Regions from separate parts of the Oceanobacillus longus genome, predicted to be linked through region 2. Evidence: riboswitches for the same ligand, from Rfam matches in the RefSeq annotation. Region 2 holds a riboswitch; each other region holds the start of a gene.

Region 1 (8,119 bases), on a different contig from region 2:
CTGTTATGAATAAAGTCTTCATATCCATCAGCTGCCCCGTTAAAAGCATTACAATGGATGGATAAGTAATAATCAGCGCCCCATGCATTCGCTTCATCTGTTCGTTGACGCAAAGTTTGATTACTGTCATTTGTTCTACTCATCCGTATACTTACATTTTTGTAGTCACCGGTTAATATATCACGTATTCGAAAAGCGATATCCAATACAACATCTTTTTCTTTTAAGCCATATCCCGAGGCGCCTGGATCCGTTCCACCGTGGCCAGGATCTAAATACAGTTTCATTACTATCTCCCCCTAATAATTAGTGTATGGATGAGTCCTATTTTCAAGTTGGACAATTAGCCTTTTTAAATAAGTTCCACGGTTGTCACCCCCTATTCATAACTACAATCGAATGAATTTTAAATGAGGGGGTGAAAAACGGGAAATTAATGTAAAGTTTATTAATTGATTATTTCCTATTGCATATATAAGCAAATCATTATATACTAATGCTGTAATATAAAGGGTGGTGAACGATCGTGCTACAAACAGCTATAGAAATGGAAAAAGCTGCACTATTATTAAAATTATTAGGGGATAAAACAAGATTAACGATGCTGAAGATCCTTCAAAATCAAGCTTGTTGTGTATGTGAATTTGTTGAGATATTTAAGACGAGTCAACCATCGATAAGTCAGCATCTAAGGAAATTGAGAGATTTAGGACTTGTTTTGGAAGAGCGTAAAGGACAATGGATCTTTTATTCGATTAATAAAAGTAATGAATACTATCCATTTATTGAACAAATTCTAAACCAGCTTCCTAATCAGGAGGATAAAATAAAGGAATTGGAAGAACAGGGAAATCGTATAACCTGTTGTTAATTGGGGGTATTATTTTGTCAGTATTAGCAGTATTAATATTTTTAGCAACATTAATTTTAGTAATTTGGCAACCAAAAGGATTGTCCATCGGCTGGTCTGCGGTTGGGGGAGCAGTACTTGCTCTGATTGTTGGCGTAGTTGACTTTGGTGATGTAGCAGAAGTGACGGGTATTGTATGGAATGCTACGTTGGCATTTGTTGCCATCATTCTGATTTCATTAATCTTAGATGAAATTGGACTTTTTGAGTGGGCTTCTCTACATATGGCGCGCATTGCGCAGGGAAATGGAATCAAGATGTTTGTTTACATTAGCTTATTAGGTGCTGTTGTTGCTGCATTATTTGCAAATGACGGAGCGGCGTTAATACTAACACCTATTGTTCTCGCCATGGTTCGTAATTTAAACTTCAGTGAAAAAATGATTTTCCCATTTATTATGGCAAGTGGATTTATCGCGGATACGACGTCACTACCTTTTGTAGTAAGTAACCTTGTAAATATCGTATCTGCAGACTTCTTTGATATCGGGTTTGTGGAGTATGCATCCCGTATGATCATACCTAACCTGTTTTCATTAGCTGCAACGATTCTAGTGTTATTGCTTTATTTTAGAAAAAGTATTCCTAAAAATTATGACGTATCCAAATTAAAAGACCCGGAAGAAGCAATTAAAGACCATAAAATGTTCCGATTATCATGGTATGTACTTGGGCTACTGGTAATTGGTTACTTTGCCAGTGAGTTTATCCAGGTACCTGTATCGATTGTAGCGGGAGTCATAGCAATATTTTTCATTCTGATGGCAAGAAAAAGCAAGGCAGTGGATACGAAGGCTGTTATTAAAGGTGCACCGTGGAACATTGTATTTTTCTCCATTGGAATGTATGTTGTTGTTTTCGGACTGCGTAATGCCGGATTGACGGATATACTGGCGGGCATTATTCAGACTGCAGCTGAACAAGGTTTATTCGTTGCTACTGTGTCGATGGGATTCATTGCAGCTATCCTTTCATCGGTAATGAATAATATGCCTACTGTGATGATCGATGCGATCGCAATAGCTGAAACAGATACAACCGGAGTTATTCGGGAAGCATTAGTATATGCTAATGTTATCGGCTCCAATTTAGGACCAAAAATAACACCGATTGGTTCACTTGCAACGTTATTATGGCTCCATGTTCTATCGAAAAAGGGAGTTAAAATTTCATGGGGGACATATTTTAAAACAGGAATTATTTTAACGGTACCAATTTTATTTATTACATTAATTGGGCTGTACTTAACATTACTAATTTTTTAATGGAGGTTACAGAATGAGTGAAAAAACAATCTATTTTTTATGTACTGGCAATTCGTGCAGAAGCCAAATGGCAGAAGGTTGGGCAAAAAAGTACCTTGGTGATGAGTGGTCCGTTAGAAGTGCTGGAATTGAAGCACACGGTTTAAACCCTAATGCGGTTAAAGCGATGAATGAAGTCGGGGTGGATATATCGAATCAAAAATCAGAGAAAATCGACACGGAATTTTTAGATCATGCTACCTTGGCTGTTACTCTCTGTGGAGATGCGGCAGACCGTTGTCCAATGACGCCTCCTCAAGTGAAACGAGAACATTGGGGATTTGATGATCCGGCAAAAGCAGAGGGAACGGAAGAAGAAGTTTGGAAAGTTTTCCAACGCGTACGCGATGAAATAGGAGATCGAATTAAACTTTTTGCAGAGACAGGCAAGTAATTCTTTAATGCTCAACATGAATAAAACACCTCACTTCGACAAAACTAGGGATAGTAAGGTAGGAGGAGGCATTCGTAAATGAGCAATAAAGAGAAGAAGCACGACAACCAGTTTAAAGAAAATGAAAACTCCGGTGAGCAACGTAATGGCCGAAAAAGTCAGTATAAAAACCATAACTCTGAGAATGGCGAAGCACCGAATGAGTATATTACAGATAAAAAATGAAAAAAGTGTGGATCATAGTAGATCCGCACTTTTTTCATTTTCATGATTCAATTGGTATTTATGCTTTTATTCTTACCATCCAGGTACGACGGAACCTTCGAAGTTTTCGTCAATAAACTGCTTTACTTCATCACTTTGGTAGAGATCGATAAATTGCTGAACAACTTCATCATCTTTACTTTCTTCGCGGACAGCAATCAAGTTTACAAATTGAGAATCCTGTTCGATAAAGATAGAGTCTTCTCCTGGAACAAGTCCTGCTTCGAGTGCAAAGTTTGAATTAATTGCAGCTGCATCAACTTCCCCAAGTTGTCTAGGTATTTGAGCAGGATCAAGTTCAATAAATTCAAAGTTATTTGGATTCTCTGCAATGTCATTGATGCTAGCATTTACACCTAAGCCTTCTTCAATTGTAATTAAACCAGCTTGTTCGAAAAGTAAGAGTGCACGTCCACCATTCGTCGGGTCATTTGGAAGTCCAATACTTGCACCATCTTCCAATTCTTTAAGGTCTGTTACTTTTTCTGAATACATTCCCATTGGAAAAGTTACTGTATCGGCTACTTTAATTAGTTCTAGACCACGTTCTTCGTTCATATGATCAAAAAATGGTTCTGTCTGGAAGCTATTCATATCAATTTCACCTTCAGATAATGCTACATTCGGCATAACATAGTCACTGAATACAACAGGTTCAATGGTTATTCCATCTTCTGAAGCTAGTTCTGCAACTTTCTCAAGTATCTCTTCATGCGGTCCTGCGGTTACACCAACAGTTAGTTTATCATCCTCTAGCAGGCCCTCTGCTTCATCCGACCCACCACATGCTGCCAATAATCCTATAAGTAAAACAACAAATCCTAAAAATAGTCCCTTTTTCATCATTATCCCTCTTTCTGTTAATATGCTTTTTGATAGGTTAGCTTTTCTACGGTATGGAATGCTGCTAAGACAGTATCTTCTGTAATTTCAATGTCCATGAAATGAATGGATTCCTCTGGCAGTAATACTTTTTTGGTAATTCGTTTTAAAAGTTCTTTGTCTTCAGCATCGATGGTTAAACTTTTCAAATTTACCGGGAATCCCCATTCATCATAATAATTTAGCAATTTTTTCAAATCATTCTCTTTTCCTTCTAAAGCCAGTTGAATGAGAATTCCATAGGAAACGATTTCACCATGAAGGAAACGTTTCACTTCATCTGCCTCGGTTAATCCATTATGAATGGAATGTGCACCAGCTATTCTCCCAGCCTTGCCGCCAAACCCACCAACCATACCACCTGTCAGAATGATGGTTTCGATAACACGGATCAGTTCGTCGTTTACTTGTTCCTCTTTGACGGAATCTAATGCTGCTTTTCCATCCTTTAAAAGAATATCACGACAAATTTTAGCAGTAAATTGGGAGACTTGCAGCCAAATCGGCAGTTCCACACCTTTATAAAAGGAATTTACAAGAGCATCCGCCTCGTAATACTTAGCTAGTGTGTCGCCGATACCTGCTTTTAAATATTTAAGCGGCGCTTTGGCAATAATCGCTGGTTCAACGAGTACGAGTGTATTTGCTACAGGAAATTCTGTATAATGTGAATGCTTCCCATCTTCATGGTAAAAAACACTCAATGGTGTCCATGCGGCACAGGTCGCTGCAATCGTTGGAATTAATATGGATTTCACACCAGCTCGGGCAGCAGAAGCTTTTGCAATATCGAGTGCAGTGCCACCACCGATTCCAATTACTGCTTCTACATGTTCCTGATCATACTTTTCTGCCAGGTCTTTTGTTTTTTGTATGGTGCAATGCCCCTTGATGAAAGTGATATGATTTGGATCGATCGTGTGAAATTCGTCTGGCAGATAAGACTTTGCTGCCTCCCATGATTTTTCGCCTGTAACAATATGTACCTTTCTAACATTCAGTTCAGAAAGAAGACTGTTCAGTTCGTTTAGAACATGTTCCCCAATTCGATAATGACCCGGTGATCCTTTCACCGTAGCAATTGACATGTGTATCACTCCTTTGATGTTAGGGAAACTAAAAAATGCCACTCGGGTAAGAGAGGCATTTGCGTTTTATAATAGCAGTCCCCTCTTATTTACCAAAATACAGATGTATTTTGCAGGAATTAGCACCTTTATCGGGAAAAAATCCCCAGAAAGGTTGCCGGGTTTCATCGGGCCAGTCCCTCCACCACTCTCAATAAGAGTTATGTTATAAAGTTGTTTCTACATCGTAATATTAATCTTTTTAAAAGTCAATCATTTTTTATGAATAAATGATTTTCCAATAAATTAAATTACGGGAATTGCATTTTTGGCTGTTTTATAGTGGAATAAACAAGACGATGATAAAATAAGCAAAAAATTACAAACTCAACTTTCGCAGAGTGAAATGGATAAATAAGCCTTTGTATAATTAGGAGAACTGGAGCTACACTTCTCAAGTTATCTTTGGATGAACAAGTAGCGCTGAACAGTCTGGATACATCTATATGCTTAATTTCTCTATTTTTATCATCGCATGTTACATAAACTCTGAAGTAACTGCTGGTTTTCTATCAGTATGCAGAAACTTCGGCGACCGCTTTGGGAAATATACTTCGCTTTGTGGATAGGATCTAATAAAGATAAAGGTTACTTCGCAGTTTATCTCAACTCTGCGATGATTAAGAGGCTATAAACAGTACGAAAACAGCCTTGTTTTTATCAAAGTTAGAAAGGATTATTAGAGACATTCTAAATTTAACCCGGCCAACTGTTCGAACTTATTTTATTGGTGTGAACAGTTGAATTACAAATTTAAAAAAGAATTGGGTGTAATCATAAATGATACGGAAATCTAACAAGAAAGAGACGACATTTCAAGTCGCGCAATTCAGTGCAATAGGAGTAATGAATGCCCTCATTGATATCGGTACTTTGAACTTGCTGCTGTTCTTTTGGTATACAGATAATAATGAAATTCTTCTATTATTTAATACAATCGCTTATACGTTAGCTGTAACGAATAGTTATCTCTTCAATGCCAATCTGACATTCAGGAAGAAAGCGAGTAAAAACAAGAAAGAATTAATCTTTTTTTGTATACAGGCAATTGTCAGTCTCGGAATCAGTAATCTTGTGTTTATTGGCGGTGTCGCTTTACTAGGATTTTTCTCCATACCGATTTTTGTACAAAATAACATTGCCAAAGGTGCTGCAATGTTTCTTTCTTCAACGGCGAGCTTTTTCTTTATGCGCTATTTTGTTTTCCGTCGTAACGTATCGAAAGCGGATTAACTAATTTTACCCATTCTTGATTTTAATGAATGATTAATGTATATTTTTTGTATAGTTATTATATAGTTATTATAAACGGGGTATTGAAATGTATAACATCAAAGCAGTTTCAAAAATATTGGACATGCCTACAGTTACAATTCGTTCTTGGGAAACACGCTATAATGCAATTACACCGGAACGAACAGCCTCCGGGCATCGTGAGTACACAGAAGAAAATATAACCGATTTAAAATGGGTAAAAGAGCAGGTTCAGGATAATGGAATGAAAGTAAGTCAGGCTGTTAAACAGCTGCATTCCTTAAAAGAGGAGCAAATTCCTGTTTCTTCTCCGTCTGTGTCGGAAGAAGGAAATTATCAAGCGCAGATAGAGGAATTGTATCAAGCGGTTCTCCGTCTCGATTCAGCAAAATGCCATGTTTTACTTGATCTATGTTTTTCTCAATTCCACTACCGGACAGTTTTTCATTCCATTATTGTACCGTTAATGTATAAGGTAGGGAAAGCGTGGGAAGATGGCGAGATTCACGTTGCACAAGAACATATGATAACCAATCTTGTGCTACAGCGCTTTATGAATTTCTTTCGTATATTCGAAACTACATCAACCCTTCCAAAAGTGATGGCGATCTGCCCGCAAGGTGAGCAACACCAAATCGGCCTTCTACTGTTTACTTTATTCTTAAATGAAAAAGGGTATCCAGTGACATATATTGGTGCTGATACACCATTGGAAGGACTTGAAGGGTTAATAAAGGAAAATGATATTGATATTATAGCGATCTCAACATCCCGCAAGAAAAATGAAATGATCATTCAGAAATATATAGATTTCCTTTCTGTGAACATTCCTGAATTAAAGTTTATTGTAGGAGGGTTAGGGGTAGGAGGAGTCAAAATTGGAGATCGCCAATGGAATATAGATAGTTCTTACGACAATTGGTCGCAGATAATGACAGAAGTAAATAGAAAATAGAGAATCTGTAAAGGGTTTTCAACACCTTGCAGAATCTTTTTTATTTAGTAACTTACCGATCACATAGTGAAATTAATAAGAAACGGTTTGTACTTAATTTTATTGGCGAAGGTTAATAAATGAATGAATATCAAACAAAGAGGAAGTGGATAAATGTTTCTTGCTTGGAATGAAATGAAGAATAATAAACTTAGATTCACATTAATTGTTGGAGTATTGATGCTCGTATCCTATCTAGTTTTCTTTCTATCGGGCTTGGCATCAGGTCTTGAAAACTTAAATAGAGAAGCAGTAGATAAGTGGGAAGCTGATGGAATTATATTGACAGAGGAATCAGATATAAGCCTACCACAGTCCAGTATGACAGTGGAAGACTTTGATGGTGGTGGCGCAGATGATTATGCGTTATTAAGTCAATTGAATGCCATCGCAAGTGTTGGTGACACAAAAGCAAATGTATCTATATTTGGAATTAATGATGATGAATTCATTATGCCTACTATAATAGAGGGAGAAGCTTTTCAAAATGAGGGAGAAGTTATTGCGGATGACTCCATGAAAGAAGAAGGATTTGAAATTGGAGATGAGCTAGACCTTTCTTCCTCTGAGGAGACATTGATCATCACCGGATTTACGGATAATGCAAAATTTAATGCTGCCCCAGTGCTGTATACGGATTTGCCTACCGTACAAAAGGTTCGTTATGGTGAAGCAGCTGAAAATAGCGAAAATCAGATTAACGGAATCGTTGTACGGGTCGATAATTTGAAAGAAGTCTCTATTGAAAATGATTTACAGGTCATAGAAACGGAGACATTTATTGAAAATCTTCCAGGTTACTCGGAGCAAAATCTTACATTAACATTTATGATTTATTTTCTATTTGTTATTTCAGCTGTCATTCTAGCGATTTTCTTGTATGTATTGACCATTCAAAAGATTAGTATTTTTGGAGTAATGAAGGCCCAAGGGATATCGAATGGTTACTTGGCAAAATCGGTTATTGCACAAACTTTCCTATTATCATTT
Region 2 (8,119 bases):
TAGAAAACAATTCATCATTTTTTTCCTGCTTGGAATGTTTCCTATGTGCTTATTTATTGGCCTGATATTTCTTAACGGTGCAATTTCAACCCCTATCATCCATTTTGGCATGACTGGCTCAATCATTACTGCAATTCTAACATTTATTTTTGTCTTAGCCGTTTCTATCTGGGCGAAAACATGGGTAATATTAGTTCTGCTAGCCTTACTGACACTTCCAGATTTCTTTTTAAGCTACACAACGATGACCGAATCACCCCGCTTGATCACCGGGACAATGATAACATTTGGTGGCATCGCTATTTATCTATTTCTAACGAGTCGTATGAATAAGGCATAACCCCTTACAAATGGGATTACAAAAAAACTATGTAATCCCATTTCTTTATTTACTCGGATATAGTCCCTGAAGAAATTCAACCGACTGATTGATTAATGCTTTTAAAACGTCTATTTCTATATCTGCTACTTTATTGATATAGACACAAGCTTTTCCTGTCGTATGCTTCCCAAAATCCTTCAACAGTTCTCCTCTTCTATCATCCCCAGTAGCAAAGTAGAGACTATGTTTTGCTTTACGCGGCGAAAAGCCAACTAACGGTGCATCGCCCTCATGACCTGTTTCATATTTATAATGATACGAACCGAATCCTATAATACTTGGTCCCCACATCTTTGCTTCAAAACCCGTTGTTTCCGTAAAGATATCCAGAAGTTTGTAGGCATCCTCCCGCTTTTTGGGATTATCCACATTTTCGATAAATTCTATTACACTACGGTCTGTTTCTTTTGTTTTTAACTCATACATGTTCGTTCCCTCCTCAGGAATTTTCCATTTTATGATAAAATTTAATGGTGAAATTAATAAATTTTGCAGTCGTTCCACTCGCCTTCAGTAGCGCCTTGCACATCTCTTCTGAACCTCTTACCTGCTCCAATTTTTCATCAGCTAAATAGAGTCCAACAAGGCCCTGAACGATCAATTCATGAAATCTCCTGTCTGGAAGTTGTTTAACATGTTTGTTAGACTGCTTGATAAAGTAGATGAGACGTTCCTTCATTTCATGATCATCGGAATAAAAATTACAGAAATTCAGATCTCCCTCTTCCATGTCTTCTTGCTGATCAATATAATAATCAAGCATGATATGTAAGCCTTGCATGAATGGAAAATATCCATTATATATAATCTGTGATATGTTGCTATCCATTTTACCACCTAATGTATAGGATACAAGACAATAGATTCCTATTGTCGAACCCGCTGCTGCAGCGTATTCATACCATGGTAATTCGGATACCTTCTCTTTGTTTTCCTCGTACCAACTTGTTAAACGGGGTATTCTCTCCTCAACGGTTACATGCTTATGTACCTGTAAATCAGCATACATTTCCTCCAATTGCCAGACCTGATCGATAATCGTTGTATAACCATCCAGTTCTTCAAGAATTTGTTGACATGTTCCTACGAGCTCTGTTAAGTATCCCCCGTCATTCTGATTTTCACGTAGACGGTAATAGTTCTTCAACTCCTTATTGTCAGGGGTCAGAGCGTCTTTCATTGCCAGATGCAATAGTCGGAAATCATGAGGATCAAGAGATGTACTGCGATCACAAAGATTATCAAGATAGTCACTGATTGTCTGATAGGCAACAATGAAGCGAATCGCTGTTTTCGCATTCTCGCCCGCAAGGAGTGCATACACACCCCCACCCTGACAATGAAACTTTTTGGAATCAATACTCGCAATTGCCTGTGACCTCAATTCCTTATTGGGAATCTGTTCCGCCCGATTTCTCCAATAATTGATTTCCTCATCCACCATCGGAAAAATTTTCTGAAAACTGGACCTTAGTAGTGAAATAGCGTTGCCTGGTGCCCGATTCACATGGTTCCCTCCATTCCATACATTATTCCATCATATTTGCTATACTAATTATATCACCAAAATGAATTGAAAAATACAAATGAAAACAGGGGGAATAATCATGATTGACCACTATCATCATATATATCCAAAAATTCATGATACTGCTTTTATCGCAAAAGATGCGGTGATTAATGGAGACGTCGAAATTGGCGAAGAATCAAGCATCTGGTTCAAAACTGTGATTCGTGGAGATGTTGCACCTACCCGTATAGGCAAAAGGGTTAGTATTCAAGATCTATCCATGCTACATCAAAGTCCTAATAACCCGCTTATTGTGGAAGACGATGTAACGGTTGGCCACCAGGTTACCCTCCACTCAGCCATCATCCGTAAAAATGCATTGGTCGGAATGGGGTCGATTATTTTGGATGGAGCAGAAGTTGGCGAAAATGCATTCGTCGGAGCTGGAAGTCTCGTCCCACCAGGTAAAAAAATCCCGCCAAACACCATGGTAATGGGTAGGCCAGCCAAGGTTGTAAGGGAACTGACCGAAGAAGATTATGCTGAAATGGAACGTGTTAGAAAATCATACGTGGAAAAAGGGAAATATTATAGAGAGCATACAAATATGGGGCTTTAAGTTGAGCTATTTATATAATTTATAGTTTTAAATCTATCAGCATTTCTTTATAGGAGGAATGCTTTTATCTTGTCTAAAAAGAAAAAACAACATAAACATTACTATACTCAATAAAAATTTATTGCAAAACAATAAAACACCTGTTAAAATCAATTTTATAATAATTAAATGAGGTGCTTTTTATGAAACGTGGATCAACACTCTTTTTAAAATTGGCTGTAATTCTTATTGGAATTCCAGTTCTTGCTTTATGCCTATTTGGGTTGCCTTGGTTAGTTAATAATCCAGTAAATCCAGATTATTCGCTTATCCTATATCCAATTTTAATAGGTATATATGTATCCGTAATCCCTTTTTTCTTTGCATTGTATCAGGCTTTTAAACTATTAAGCTATATTGACAAAAACCAGGCTTTCTCTCCATTGTCGGTTAAAGCTCTAAAAAAAATCAAATTGTGTGCAATGACAATCTGTGGCTTGTATGTGGTAATATTGCCCTTTGTCTTTCTCGTAGCAGAGCTTGACAATGCACCAGGTCTGATCATAGTAGGAATGGTTCCTGCTTTTGCATCATTGGTGATTGCAGTATTTGCTGCTGTTCTTCAAAGACTTTTAAAAGAAGCAATTGATATAAAATCGGAAAATGACTTAATCATCTGAGGTGAAAACAATGGCAATAATAATCAATATTGATGTGATGTTGGCTAAAAGGAAAATGAGTGTTACAGAGCTTTCGGAGAGGGTTGGAATAACAATGGCCAATCTTTCTATATTGAAAAATGGAAAGGCTAAAGCGGTTCGATTATCTACTTTAGAGTCAATTTGTAAGGCGTTAGATTGTCAGCCTGGGGATATCTTAGAATACCGAAGTGATGAAAAAATCTTAGATTAATAAAGACATTTATTCAAATTTAAGGCACAACTATAAGAGCAATAAAACACAGTTGGGAACAGGCACTATCGTGTTTGTTTCCTGTTGTTATTATATGAAGAATAGATAAAGTTATGGTTGCATTTTATATCAACTACAAGGATTAAAAGCACACCCCCATTTCGAATATAGCTTACAAATGAAAACCTAACTACAAATTAAACATCCCAAAGAAATCAGATCTGAATACGACTACTACAGTAGCAATGATAAATATCAACTGAATTAGTGTAAACAGATAATTATTTTTATCTTTTAGATATTTCCATTCCATATAAGCCCGTATTAATTCTTGTACTGCCATAATGACCATACCAACTACGAATAAATACCAGGAAGTTTCCATACCAAAATTCGAAGAGTCAGCAATCAGGTAAAACATAGCAATCAAATAAGCGATAACAGAAATTACTCGTATTCTTTTATCATACTTTTTATGTGTATCATTAACATAATGATTAGAGAACCATTTCTGACGTTCAACATTCAATAATTTCCTCATGATCCAATTAAAAATGAAAAGGATTAGTGAAAGAGTCCCTGTTAGGATAACTATTTTCAATATTAAATGATCGCCATTATCATAATAATACATACCCTACCCTCCCTTACTTCTATACTACCAAACTTTATTCGAATAAATAACTACTGTTTTGGCGAATGTTTACTTGCCAAAAAGCCACACAGCCTTTACAGGGTTGTGTGGCTTTCTATCATACGTTTTATTTCGTCATTGCTACTAATTCATCAATTTTGTCTGTTTTCTCCCATGGGAATAAGATATCAGTTCTGCCAAAATGTCCATAAGCAGCAGTTTCTTTGTATATTGGTTTACGCAAGTCAAGCATACGGATAATTCCTGCTGGTCGCAAATCGAATAATTTACGGACTGCATCTACAAGAACTTCCTCGCTAACCTTTCCTGTACCAAATGTGTTAATTGCAATGGACACAGGTTCTGCTACACCGATCGCGTACGCCAATTGAACTTCACATGACTTTGCAAGGCCAGCAGCTACAATATTTTTAGCAACATAACGTGCAGCATATGCAGCAGAACGGTCTACTTTTGTAGCGTCTTTCCCACTGAATGCTCCCCCACCATGGCGTGCATACCCGCCATATGTGTCAACAATAATCTTACGGCCCGTTAAGCCGACATCTCCTTGTGGTCCACCGATAACGAAGCGGCCAGTCGGATTAATAAAGTACTTCGTAGATTCATCAAGTAAGGCAGCAGGAACAACTTCACGAATAACATGTTCTATCATATCTTTTTCAATTTGTTCCGTAGTTGTATCCTGGTGATGTTGTGTAGAAATAACAATTGTATCAACTCGAACCGGTTGATCATTTTCATCATACTCTATAGTTACCTGTGTTTTTCCATCTGGACGTAAATAATCCAATACATTTTCTTTTCGGACATCTGCCAAACGTTTGGATAGTTTATGTGCCAGTGAAATAGGTAAAGGCATGTATTCTTCTGTTTCGTCACAGGCAAAACCGAACATTAATCCTTGGTCTCCTGCACCAATTGCATCAATCTCATCTTCACTCATTTTTCCTTGACGTGCTTCCAGTGCAGTATCAACTCCACCAGCAATATCCGCAGATTGTTCATCAATTGCAGTAAGTACGGCACATGTTTCATAGTCAAAGCCATATTTTGCACGTGTATAGCCAATTCCTTTGACTGTTTCTCGAACAATCGCTGGAATATCTACATAGGTGCTTGTGGAAATTTCACCTGCTACTAATACGAGACCAGTTGTAACAGTAGTTTCACATGCTACCCTTGCATTTGGATCTTTCTTTAAAATTTCATCCAGAACTGCATCGGATATTTGGTCTGCCATTTTATCCGGATGTCCCTCTGTTACGGATTCTGATGTAAATAAACGACGATTTGCAGCCATATGGCTAAACTCTCCTTTGTTATGTGTTACGGAACTCGATATCAATTTTCTCTTCTATATTATTCAAAGTACCTTCAAAAGGTAAAACAATTTTTATATGACCAGTTAAATATGTTTTCATTAAAAATAATTTTACTATCCTTAAAAACAAAAAAAGCCTTTCCTACAATGCATGAGGAAAGGGACTACAAGCTGGCCTTTCGCTCTTATTGTTCAAGGAAAAATCCTTGCATCAGGTTAGCACCTTTTCACCGTAGTGATGGTTGCTGGGCTTCATCGGGTCTGTCCCTCCACCAACTCTGAATAAGAGAGTATCCGTTCAAAATTAGATTACCGAAACAATGGTAAACTGTCAACTGTTTTAACGATGTAAGCGGAATCACATAAATTTCATAAATTCTTATTTAATTAGTATGGACTATTAATTTAAATGTGTTATACTAATAACCATATTAAGATAAATAATCTGAAAAGTTATTTCATTATAACATACAAAACCTTTAAAAAGGCAGGAGAATTCAATATGAAAACTGTGGAAAAGTCATTACTAAAAGAGCTTTACACCCATCAAAATATTCACCAAAACTTATCGGTGTCACAATTAGTTGAGAAGATCTTAAGCCGTAATGAAGGAAGTTTGACTTCAACTGGTGCAGTTTGTGCTTCAACTGGAACATATACTGGCCGTTCACCAAAGGATAAATTTATTGTGAACGATGAAGTTTCTAAGGATTTTATTGACTGGGGAAAAGTAAACCAACCTATTCGTGAAGAAGTATTTGATCTTTTGTACAGAAAAGTGATTGACTATTTAAATGGGAAAGAGGAAATTTATCAGTTTAAAGGTTTTGCAGGAGCCGATGAGAAATACCGTTTACCGATTCAGGTAATCAGTGAATACGCATGGCACAATCTATTTTCAAGACAGTTATTTATACCACCGACAGAAGAAGAACTAGATAATCATCAAGCTGATTTTACTGTTGTTTCTGCTCCTGACTTTAAAGCAGATCCAGCGATAGATGGTACGAATTCAGAAGCTTTCATATTGATTTCCTTCAAGAAACGCATCGTATTAATTGGGGGTACGGAATATGCGGGAGAAATCAAAAAATCAATCTTCTCTATCATGAACTACTTACTCCCACAACGTAATGTGCTATCCATGCATTGTTCTGCAAATGTCGGTGCTGAAGGTGATGTCGCATTATTCTTCGGTCTATCCGGTACTGGAAAAACAACATTGTCGGCAGATCCTTATCGTCGTTTAATTGGTGATGATGAACATGGTTGGAGTCCAAATGGCGTGTTTAATATTGAAGGCGGCTGTTATGCAAAATGTATCAATCTCTCTGAAGAAAAGGAACCGCAAATTTTTAATGCCATTCGCTATGGTTCTGTACTTGAAAACGTGATTTTGGATTCGGAATCACGTATTCCAGATTATGATGATATATCTCTAACTGAAAATACGCGCGCAGCATACCCGCTTGAAAATATTGATAATATCGTTATACCAAGTGTTGCAGGGCATCCGAATACAATCATTTTCCTGACAGCCGATGCTTCGGGTACATTGCCACCGATTAGCAGATTAACGAAGGAACAGGCGATGTATCATTTTCTTAGTGGTTACACGAGCAAACTAGCTGGTACCGAACGTGGCGTAACAGAACCGCAGGCCACATTCTCTGCTTGCTTCGGCTCTCCATTCCTCCCTTTAGCTCCATCAAAATACGCAGAAATGCTTGGGGAAAAGATCGATATGTATGAATCCAGCGTCTTTTTGGTTAACACTGGTTGGACTGGTGGCTCTTATGGTAAAGGAAATCGTATGAAGCTTTCCTACACTCGTGCAATGATCCATTCTGCATTGGAAGGTGAATTGAACTCTGTTGAAACAGTAACCGATGGCATCTTTGGATTAGAAATTCCAATGCATGTACCCGGTGTTCCTGATGAAGTTCTTATCCCTAAGAATACATGGGACGACAAAGCTGCCTATCAAAAAGCTGCTGAATCACTTGCCCTTAAATTCCAAAAGAACTTTGAAAAATTCACGTTGGCAAGTGACAAAATCAAGCAAGCAGGTCCTTTGTATAAAGGTTAAAACGTTGTTTCCTCATCCCAAAAGGATTATATATAGGAGTGAAAGTCTTGGTCAGCTTTTATGCTAGTTGCCGGTCTCCCGATGGAGGCCGGCTTTTTTACTTTGGCTCTTTTCGTAAACTTTGTTGCTTTTTTAACCTTCGCAGTTTCTATAAACTACGACGTAACTGCTAGTTGATTTCCGCTGCGCACAGTTGCTTTCCGCGGGCACGGCCTCAGCCTCCTCGAGATAACCACTCTGCGGAGTCTTCGGACACGTGCTGGGACTGCGATTACTCGCCCCATCGAAAACATTTGTTCCCGCAGGAGTCAACTGTCCTCCGCTCCAATCAACTGCCTTAATAGAGCGAATTCATTAACTACTCATTAAAGTGCTTTTAAATTTTTTATTGGACACTATACTAGCTCTGGGAAATACACGGAGACTTCTGCGGGAGGAAAGGCATAGGTGAGACTCTGAAATGCTTCAGCATGAAGAGGCTCACCAGCCGCCCGCGAAAAGCGCAGTGTATTTCCCAGAGCGATCGCCGAAGTTCCCTATTCTAGTTCGCATTTTATCTCGACTACGGAGCAGTTAACAACAATCCATGCGAAAAGTCCTTTACTTTTTAATAGTATTTGAGAGCTGAGTTGGGTGCGGTATTTGGTTT
Region 3 (8,119 bases), on a different contig from region 2:
TGAGGTGATCTTCATGGAGATCTTATGTCCAAGGTTTGAAAAGGCTATGGGGCTTCTTAGTACACGTTGGGTTGGTTTAATACTGTTTGAACTATTAAAGGGCACGAAGCGCTTTTCAGAGATGGAAACAGATTTGCCCATAAGCGGAAGACTACTCTCTGACCGATTAAAGTTACTCGAAAAAGAAGGTATCGTTGAACGCAACATCTATTCCGAGTTTCCTGTTCGTATCGAATATTCCTTATCGGACAAAGGAAAAAGTCTGGAACCAGTCATAAAAGAAATTCAAAACTGGGCCAATAACAACGTTACACCAGAAGAACTGGAAGACCAAAACGCTTAATATTATAAAGGACTGCATTGGCAGTCCTTTTTGTTTTTTATTTAAATTAGTTAATAACCGTGCACTTCCGCTTTTGTACATTATTCCATTACATATTTCGTTCCGAATGTTTTGGCTAGTTCTTTGGAGTTCTTTCTTCTTTCTTCGCGACGTTTCGCCCTGAGTGGGGCGCTCTCATGGAGCATTTTTTCGTGATCTGATTCGGGATAAACTGGCGAGACCGGGACTGGTTTGCCATCTGAATCAACTGCTACAAATGTCATAAATGCTGTCGTACATACTTGTCTTTCTCCTGTTACAATATCTTCAGTTATTGCCTTTGAGAAAACTTCCATCGACGTGTGGTGTGTCCATGTCACAAATGCCTCTATGGAGATGTAATGCCCAACTTTTACTGGTGCAAGGAAATCAACTGAGTCTGTTGATGCTGTAACTACGGGGTTTTTGGCATGTTTTACTGCAGCAATTCCAGCAATATCATCTAAATGCGCCATTAACTTGCCACCAAAAAGTGTTCCATAAGCGTTTGTATCAGGTGGAAGGACGTGTGTTGTTTTTAATGCAATTGATTTTGAACAAGGCTTTGCTTCCATGTGAATTCCTCCTAACAATTTCTGGTTGTAAGAACTATAGGACCGGGGAGATCAATCTTGAAATGGACTCCTTGAAACGTATCCCTACCGATCTCTTTTCATAAAGTTTTTTCGTCATCTGTGTGGATAACTCAATATCTTCGTTAAATTTCTGAACCAATTTTTCGGCGATAACTGGATTATATAAGAATGCATTTACTTCAAAGTTCAGTCGGAAGCTACGAACATCAATATTTGCGGTACCTACCGATGCAATTTTTCCATCTACGATAATTGTTTTCGCATGGAGAAATCCATTTTGATAAATAAATATTTCTGCTCCAGCATTTAAAAGATCGCCACTATTGGAAAGTGTTGCCCAATAGACAAAGGGGTGATCGGGTTTATTCGGGATCATAATTTTTACATCTACACCCGATAATACTGCTATCCGTAATGCATCACGAAGACTCTCATCAGGGATGAAATAGGGAGTTTGAATATACACATATTCCTTTGCGGCCATAATCATTTTAATATAGCCATTCTTGATTTGTTCCCATTCCGAATCAGGACCGCTGGAAACAATTTGTACACCAATATCACCACTGGGACTTGTATTATAAAAATGCTCATCATATTGAACTTTCTCGTGGGAAGCCTGATTCCAATCAAGAATAAAACGCGTCTGCATATTCTGCACAGCATCTCCTGTCAGACGTAAATGCGTGTCCCGCCAGTAGCCAAACTTTTTGTTTTTACCAAGATATTCGTCACCCACATTGAAACCACCGATATAACCGACCTTTCCATCGACAATCGTCAATTTCCTGTGATTTCTATAATTAATTTTAAGATTGAATATAAACTTTGAAGGGAAAAAAGCTTCCACCATGACACCAGCATTTTTCAATCGTTTTATATAGCTTTTTTTTAATGAGCGTGAACCCATAGCATCATACAATAAACGAACATCTACACCTTCGTTTGCCTTTTTGATTAGCACTTCAGCCAGGCGCCCGCCAAGCCCATCACTACGCATAATATAATATTGCATATGAATATGATTGGTCGCCTTCTGCAAATCCAGAATTAATGCATTAAACTTTTCTTCTCCATCGGTAAGAATATCGACATGATTATTTTGCGAAAAAATGGAATCATCATTCCGTAAATGAAGATATACCAAATCTGCGTATGGGGCTAATTTCTGGTTATTAAAGATATGTTCCTTTTCTTCAATTAATCTTAGTTGTGCTTGAACAGCTGTTTTGACACCCATTCTACTTCTTTTATCCCATGTGAAAATCCGTCGTTTGCTTATTGGTTTGCCAAAGATCAAATAAAGGAAAAATCCTGCAATTGGTATAAATAGAAGGACCATTAGCCAAGCCCATGAAGAAGTGGGATCTTTTCTTTCCAAGAATACAATGGAAGCCCCTAATGCTATATTTAAAAAAATGATAAATCCTAATAAAAAAGATAGTATTTCCATGACTGACAGCCCCCTCCTCTTTAGAGTGTGTATGTAATCTTCTACTTTATAATATAGCATAGAAATTTATTCCAAGATAATTAAGACAAATTGACAACGTTAATGTCTTCCATTTCCGCAACTTTTCCCGACTTATAATCGATACAAAACAAAAACACGTCTGCTCCAGCTTTTACTGGTTCAGACGTGTATAAGTGAAGTATACCCTTTTATATTTTGTTTAAAGCCTGATCCAAGTCAGACCAAATATCCTGCCATGCTTCTAGACCGACTGAGAGTCGAATCAATTGATCAGTTATTCCCATTCCTTGACGGGTTTCAGCTGGAATTACTGCATGGGTCATTGTGGCAGGGTGCTCGATCAATGATTCTGCATCTCCAAGACTCACTGCAATTTTTAAGAAAGTTAAATGGTTCAGTACTTGCTGCGCCACTTTCTTATCTCCTTTGATTTCAAAGGAGATAACCCCTCCCCCACGTTTCATTTGCTTTTCTGTGATAGAAATATCAGGGTTCTTTTCGTCATCTGGATAATAAACATATGCTACCTTTTGATGATCCTTTAGTTTTTCTACGATTTTTTCTGCATTATCACAATGACGATCAAGTCTAACAGGCAATGTTTTGAGCCCTCGAATCAAAAGCCAGGCATCGAATGGGGATAGCACACCACCAATATCCTTTTGTGTTGTGCGTGCAACTAAATCGATAAATGATTCTTTCCCTACCGCCAAACCAGCAATAACGTCCCCGTGTCCTCCGATATATTTCGTTGCACTATGAATAACGACATCACAACCGAGGTCTAGTGGGCGTTGTAAATATGGGGTAGAAAACGTATTATCAACGACTACAGGTATATGATATTCTCTTGCAACTTCAGCTACCATCTGTAAATCGATGAGCCTCATTGTCGGATTGATTGGTGTCTCCACATAAATGACAACAGTTTCAGGTTTTATGGCCGCTCGGAGTTCAGCTTTTGTTTTCATATCCGTGTAATTCGTAATGATATTGTATTTTTCTTCCATCATCGTCAATAGTCCAAATGTGCAACCGTACAATCCAGAAGAACAGACAATGTGATCATTTGCCTTGGTCAATGCAATTAAGACAGCTGAGACTGCCGCCATGCCTGACCCAAAAGCAAGACCTTTTTCACCGTTTTCCAATGCTGCCATCCGATCTTCAAGGACACGAACAGTCGGGTTACCAAGTCGGGAGTAAATATACCCCTCTTCTTCACCAGCGAAGCGACGTTCTCCTTGTTCTGCATTTTCAAAAGTGTAAGTAGAAGTTTGAAAAATTGGTGGAGTGAGACTTCCAAGCATATTTTTTGAATCATAGCCCTGATGGATGACAGCAGTTTCAAAATGGTCCTGTTTCTTTTTCATGAAATGACTCCCTTCACATACATTTACAATTTATAATCTTTACTACTATCATAAAGGAAATCGCACTTACTTGAAAGCGTTTTCTTCAATGGTTTCCAAGCCCATTTATTGCTTTATTCATTTTTTCAATCTACTATTATCATAGTCTCATTTGAAAAGGAGTAAAAAGATGGATAGTCGTCAGACAAAGCTAGGGATTCTATATACATTCAGTGCATATCTCCTATGGGGTTTTCTTACAATGTACTGGAAACAGCTCGAATATGTTCCTGCTGGCCAAATTCTAGCGTATCGCATTGTATGGTCATGTGCTTTTATGCTTCTGCTTGTTATTTCATTAGGAAAATGGCGGCCATTCATTCGCGAATGCCATGCAATTATTAAGGATAGAAAAAAGTTATTTGGTATTACTGCAGCTTCTATCGTCATCAGTTTGAATTGGTTTTTATTTATTTGGGCAGTTGTCAGTGGCCATGTACTACAGGCAAGTCTGGGCTATTATATTAATCCTTTAATCAGTATTTTACTTGGGATAATAATCTTAAAGGAGTCCGTCTCAAAAGGACAGGTCATTTCTTTTATCCTTGCTGCAGCTGGTGTGCTTTACCTTACTTTCAGCTATGGTGTTTTCCCATGGGTATCTCTGCTGCTGGCCACATCGTTCGCATTGTATGGCTTGTTGAAAAAAACGGTTGATATTGGTGCTTTATATGGTTTAACGATTGAAACAATGATTGTTGCTCCAGTTGCCCTTATTTATTTATGGGTAATTCCAGTAAATTCCTTTACGATTCAGCCATTTATTACCGCTACAAATCTATATTTAATTGGAGCTGGAATCGCAACAGCTGTTCCTTTATTACTCTTTTCAAGTGGAGCCAAACAGATCCCTTTAGCAATGGTAGGTTTCCTGCAGTACATCACACCAACCATGATGCTTATTTTAGGTGTATTTCTTTACAATGAAACGTTCACCACGGCCCATTTAATTACATTTATCCTTATATGGACTGCATTGTTCATCTATATGTTCTCTGTCTACAAAAGACCAAAGAGACAGACCAAATCGGAATAGCTTGTATAGGTTCCAACAGTTAACTGGGGTAAACTAGAATATCTTTAATAACCACTTTGGTAACCTTGGTAAAAAAAGGATGTTTTCGTACTGTTTATAGCCGTTTAATCATCACAGAGTTGAGATAAACTAAGAACTAGAATAGGGAACTTCGGCGATCGCTCTGGGAAATACACTGCGCTTTTCGCGGGCGGCTGGTGAGCCTCTTCATGCTGACGCATTTCAGAGTCTCACCTATGCCTTCCTCCCGCAGAAGTCTCCGTGTATTTCCCATAGCTAGTTAGAAGGTTGCTGACAATTACTTCTTGCGAATAGCTGAAATAGCATCACATTATACAGCTTCACCAGTCCGGGTGAGCGGCGGGCGGTGACTCCTGCGGCAATAGCACGTGTCCGAAGACCCCGGAGAGTGGGTTTCTCGAGGAGGCTGAGGCCGTGCCCGCGGAAAGCATCCGCCCAGAGCGATCACGGACGGCAGCAGAAGTACTTATCTCCCAGGATAAACCTAGGTTACGTCGCAATTTATAGAAAAGGTAATTAAAGTAATCGTAAATAGCTTTGGCGTATAAATATATCCAACCCTCCTAATCTACCAAGACTTATATGTCCATTTCACTCTGCGAAAGTTGAGTTAAATATTAATTTTTCAGAAACCTTATTGACAATTATTCGAAAACATTATATACTCACACTAATATAATAAAGCAATCTCTTATTGAGAGTGGTGGAGGGAATAGGCCCTGCGAAACCCGGCAACCATAGAGCAGACTCGTCTGTTGTTAAAGGTGCTAAATCCTACAGATCATCGATTGATCTGGAAGATAAGAGGAGGACTGATTCGTACATACGCCCTCTTCTTAGGAAGAGGGCTTTTTGCTTATCCTCTTCCTCCAGATATGAAGAAAACTAATTAAATGGGAGGAATTACTTATGACAAAATTTCATGTTCAAAATTCAGAAACCGTATTACTTCACGGAGGCCAGCAGCCAGATCCAACAACAGGTTCACGGGCAGTTCCAATCTATCAAACTACTTCTTATGTATTCCGGGACACAGAACACGCACAAAATTTGTTTGGATTAGCTGAGCCGGGAAATATTTATTCAAGAATAATGAATCCGACAGTGGATGCATTTGAACAACGAGTAGCTCAACTCGAAGACGGCATAGGGGCTGTAGCTACTTCATCAGGGATGGCCGCAATTACCCTGGCAATCTTGAATATTGCAGGCTCTGGTGATGAAATTATTGCAGATAGTAATCTATATGGCGGTACATACAATCTATTTGCTACGACACTTCCTCGTTATGGAATAAACGTCAAATTTGTTGATGGAACCAATCCAGATGAAATTGAAGCAGCAATAACTGATAAAACAAAAGCTGTTTTTGGAGAAATTATAACGAATCCAAGTCTTTATGTATTTGATGTAGAAAAGGTTGCCGATATTGCCCATGCACACGGAATTCCTTTAATTATCGATAATACCTTTGCCACACCATATATTGCAAAACCAATTACGTGGGGCGCTGATATTGTTGTTCATTCTGCAACAAAGTGGATTGGAGGACATGGGACAACGATTGGTGGCATTGTGGTAGACGGCGGAAGATTCAATTGGGATAACGGACGTTTCCCGGGATTCACAGAGCCTGATGAGAGCTACAATGGATTGAAATACAAAGATCTTGGCCCAGCTGCTTTTATTACAAAATTACGTGTTCAATTATTACGTGATATTGGAGCTTGCCTAAGTCCACAAAACGCATTTCTACTTTTACAAGGTCTCGAAACACTTCACTTGCGTATTGAAAGACACACAGAAAATGCACAAAAGGTTGCACAATATTTACAGAAGCATCCTGCTGTGGAATGGATTAGTTTCCCTGGACTGGCAGAACATCCTTCTCATAAGCTTGCCCAGAAATATTTCAAACTCGGCTATGGTTCCATTATAACTTTCGGTATTAAAGGTGGTCGTGATGCCGGCAGAAAGTTGATTGACAGTGTAAAGCTATGGTCACATGTTGCCAATGTTGGAGATGCAAAATCATTAATTATTCACCCTGCCTCAACAACACATCAACAATTAAGTGCTGAGGAATTGAAAAAAAGCGGTGTGACGGAAGAACTTGTTCGTCTATCCATTGGACTCGAAGCTGTTGAGGACATACTTGCAGATTTGGATCAGGCAATCGGCAATGCAACGGGACAAACAGGTTTAACAAACGTGTCAGAAGAAGCAGAGGCAATCAAATGGCTCCTTTCATCACCATTTGACCGTAGTAACGGATTACGTCCAAAGGTAATTGCAAGCATCGATATTGATCATGCTTCCAGACTCACTTTGGAAAAACAAGGATTCAAGGTTATCCAGATTGGAGAAGGTTCGGAGGAAGCGTACGAGAAATTAACAGCGTACCCGTCCCCCATTGATGCATTATGGGTAAACAGCAAGGAACTCCCTTCCACTATTATTGAGCAACTAATTAATAAAGAAGGGAAAATTATCTTTGCCGAGCATACAAACAATCAGGAATTATTAGAACATGCCGAAGCTGCGGGAATAATCCTTATTAAAGGTAAAAATCCTGCTGAAGAAGCTCTTGCCATCCGTAGTAATTCATTGAGGGAGACGATAAACGTTTGATGAAAACTGGTTTACAAATCCATAACTTAGGGAATGTTCTTTAATACCATAACAAAAATCGCCTTCTTCAATGAAGGTGATTTTTTTAGTTCAAAAGTTTAACTTCTTATTTTATTGATAACACTATTAAAAGGATGTTTATAAAGGTAATATAAGAGTTGGAAAACCTATCGAAAATTGAAAACTTTCATAGATTGGTATTTGCTTCAATAGGGTATATGATTAGAATAGATTTAGATGGACAAATAGACATTCCTTTACATAAAATATAACAGCTAACTGCTTAGGTGTGATGACATGAAGAAAAAAAGTATATTTATTATTTTAGTAATCGTAATTATTAGTAGTACGGCAATTATTTATTTTATGAATCAAACAGATTCGAAAACCTCCGAGCCTTTTATGAAATCCGAGGAAGCGGAAAAAGAGTCACAATTGGAAGAACAGATAGAATTCGAAGAAGAAGAGGAAACGAATGAGGCTGAATCGGAAGAAACAGAACAACGGACATTTCCACAGATTATAGCTGAAACAGTACAAAGCACAGTGGACTTCTTTACAAACCAGGAGACTCATATTGTCGCTATT

Evidence for each region. Region 2 has a riboswitch for S-adenosylmethionine ahead of metK (methionine adenosyltransferase). Riboswitches for the same ligand answer to the same signal wherever they lie in the genome.
Region 1: it holds a riboswitch for S-adenosylmethionine, as region 2 does, so the genes downstream of both, ACFOUV_RS06030 (iron-containing alcohol dehydrogenase family protein) here and metK (methionine adenosyltransferase) in region 2, are expected to answer to the same signal.
Region 3: it holds a riboswitch for S-adenosylmethionine, as region 2 does, so the genes downstream of both, ACFOUV_RS06525 (PLP-dependent aspartate aminotransferase family protein) here and metK (methionine adenosyltransferase) in region 2, are expected to answer to the same signal.

The regions. Positions count from the first base shown of each region.
Region 1 covers NZ_JBHSAO010000003.1:12,162-20,280, forward strand. Annotated here, with positions in the region: gene ACFOUV_RS06000 (N-acetylmuramoyl-L-alanine amidase) at 1-287, opposite strand, end outside; gene ACFOUV_RS06005 (ArsR/SmtB family transcription factor) at 527-871, shown strand; gene ACFOUV_RS06010 (arsenic transporter) at 886-2,175, shown strand; gene arsC (arsenate reductase (thioredoxin)) at 2,189-2,608, shown strand; gene ACFOUV_RS06020 (hypothetical protein) at 2,687-2,833, shown strand; gene ACFOUV_RS06025 (MetQ/NlpA family ABC transporter substrate-binding protein) at 2,906-3,715, opposite strand; gene ACFOUV_RS06030 (iron-containing alcohol dehydrogenase family protein) at 3,733-4,842, opposite strand; SAM riboswitch class I at 4,925-5,042, opposite strand; gene ACFOUV_RS06035 (GtrA family protein) at 5,662-6,114, shown strand; gene ACFOUV_RS06040 (MerR family transcriptional regulator) at 6,203-7,090, shown strand; gene ACFOUV_RS06045 (ABC transporter permease) at 7,244-8,119, shown strand, end outside.
Region 2 covers NZ_JBHSAO010000006.1:9,061-17,179, forward strand. Annotated here, with positions in the region: gene ACFOUV_RS07690 (DUF1129 family protein) at 1-340, shown strand, start outside; gene ACFOUV_RS07695 (DUF1801 domain-containing protein) at 386-808, opposite strand; gene ACFOUV_RS07700 (tetraprenyl-beta-curcumene synthase family protein) at 822-1,889, opposite strand; gene ACFOUV_RS07705 (gamma carbonic anhydrase) at 1,990-2,511, shown strand; gene ACFOUV_RS07710 (DUF2975 domain-containing protein) at 2,694-3,170, shown strand; gene ACFOUV_RS07715 (helix-turn-helix domain-containing protein) at 3,181-3,402, shown strand; gene ACFOUV_RS07720 (DUF4181 domain-containing protein) at 3,593-4,036, opposite strand; gene metK (methionine adenosyltransferase) at 4,164-5,360, opposite strand; SAM riboswitch class I at 5,564-5,670, opposite strand; gene pckA (phosphoenolpyruvate carboxykinase (ATP)) at 5,884-7,470, shown strand.
Region 3 covers NZ_JBHSAO010000003.1:132,724-140,842, reverse strand. Annotated here, with positions in the region: gene ACFOUV_RS06550 (winged helix-turn-helix transcriptional regulator) at 14-343, shown strand; gene ACFOUV_RS06545 (acyl-CoA thioesterase) at 424-936, opposite strand; gene cls (cardiolipin synthase) at 971-2,410, opposite strand; gene megL (methionine gamma-lyase) at 2,620-3,804, opposite strand; gene rarD (EamA family transporter RarD) at 3,974-4,879, shown strand; SAM riboswitch class I at 5,589-5,707, shown strand; gene ACFOUV_RS06525 (PLP-dependent aspartate aminotransferase family protein) at 5,810-7,531, shown strand; gene ACFOUV_RS06520 (SGNH/GDSL hydrolase family protein) at 7,829-8,119, shown strand, end outside.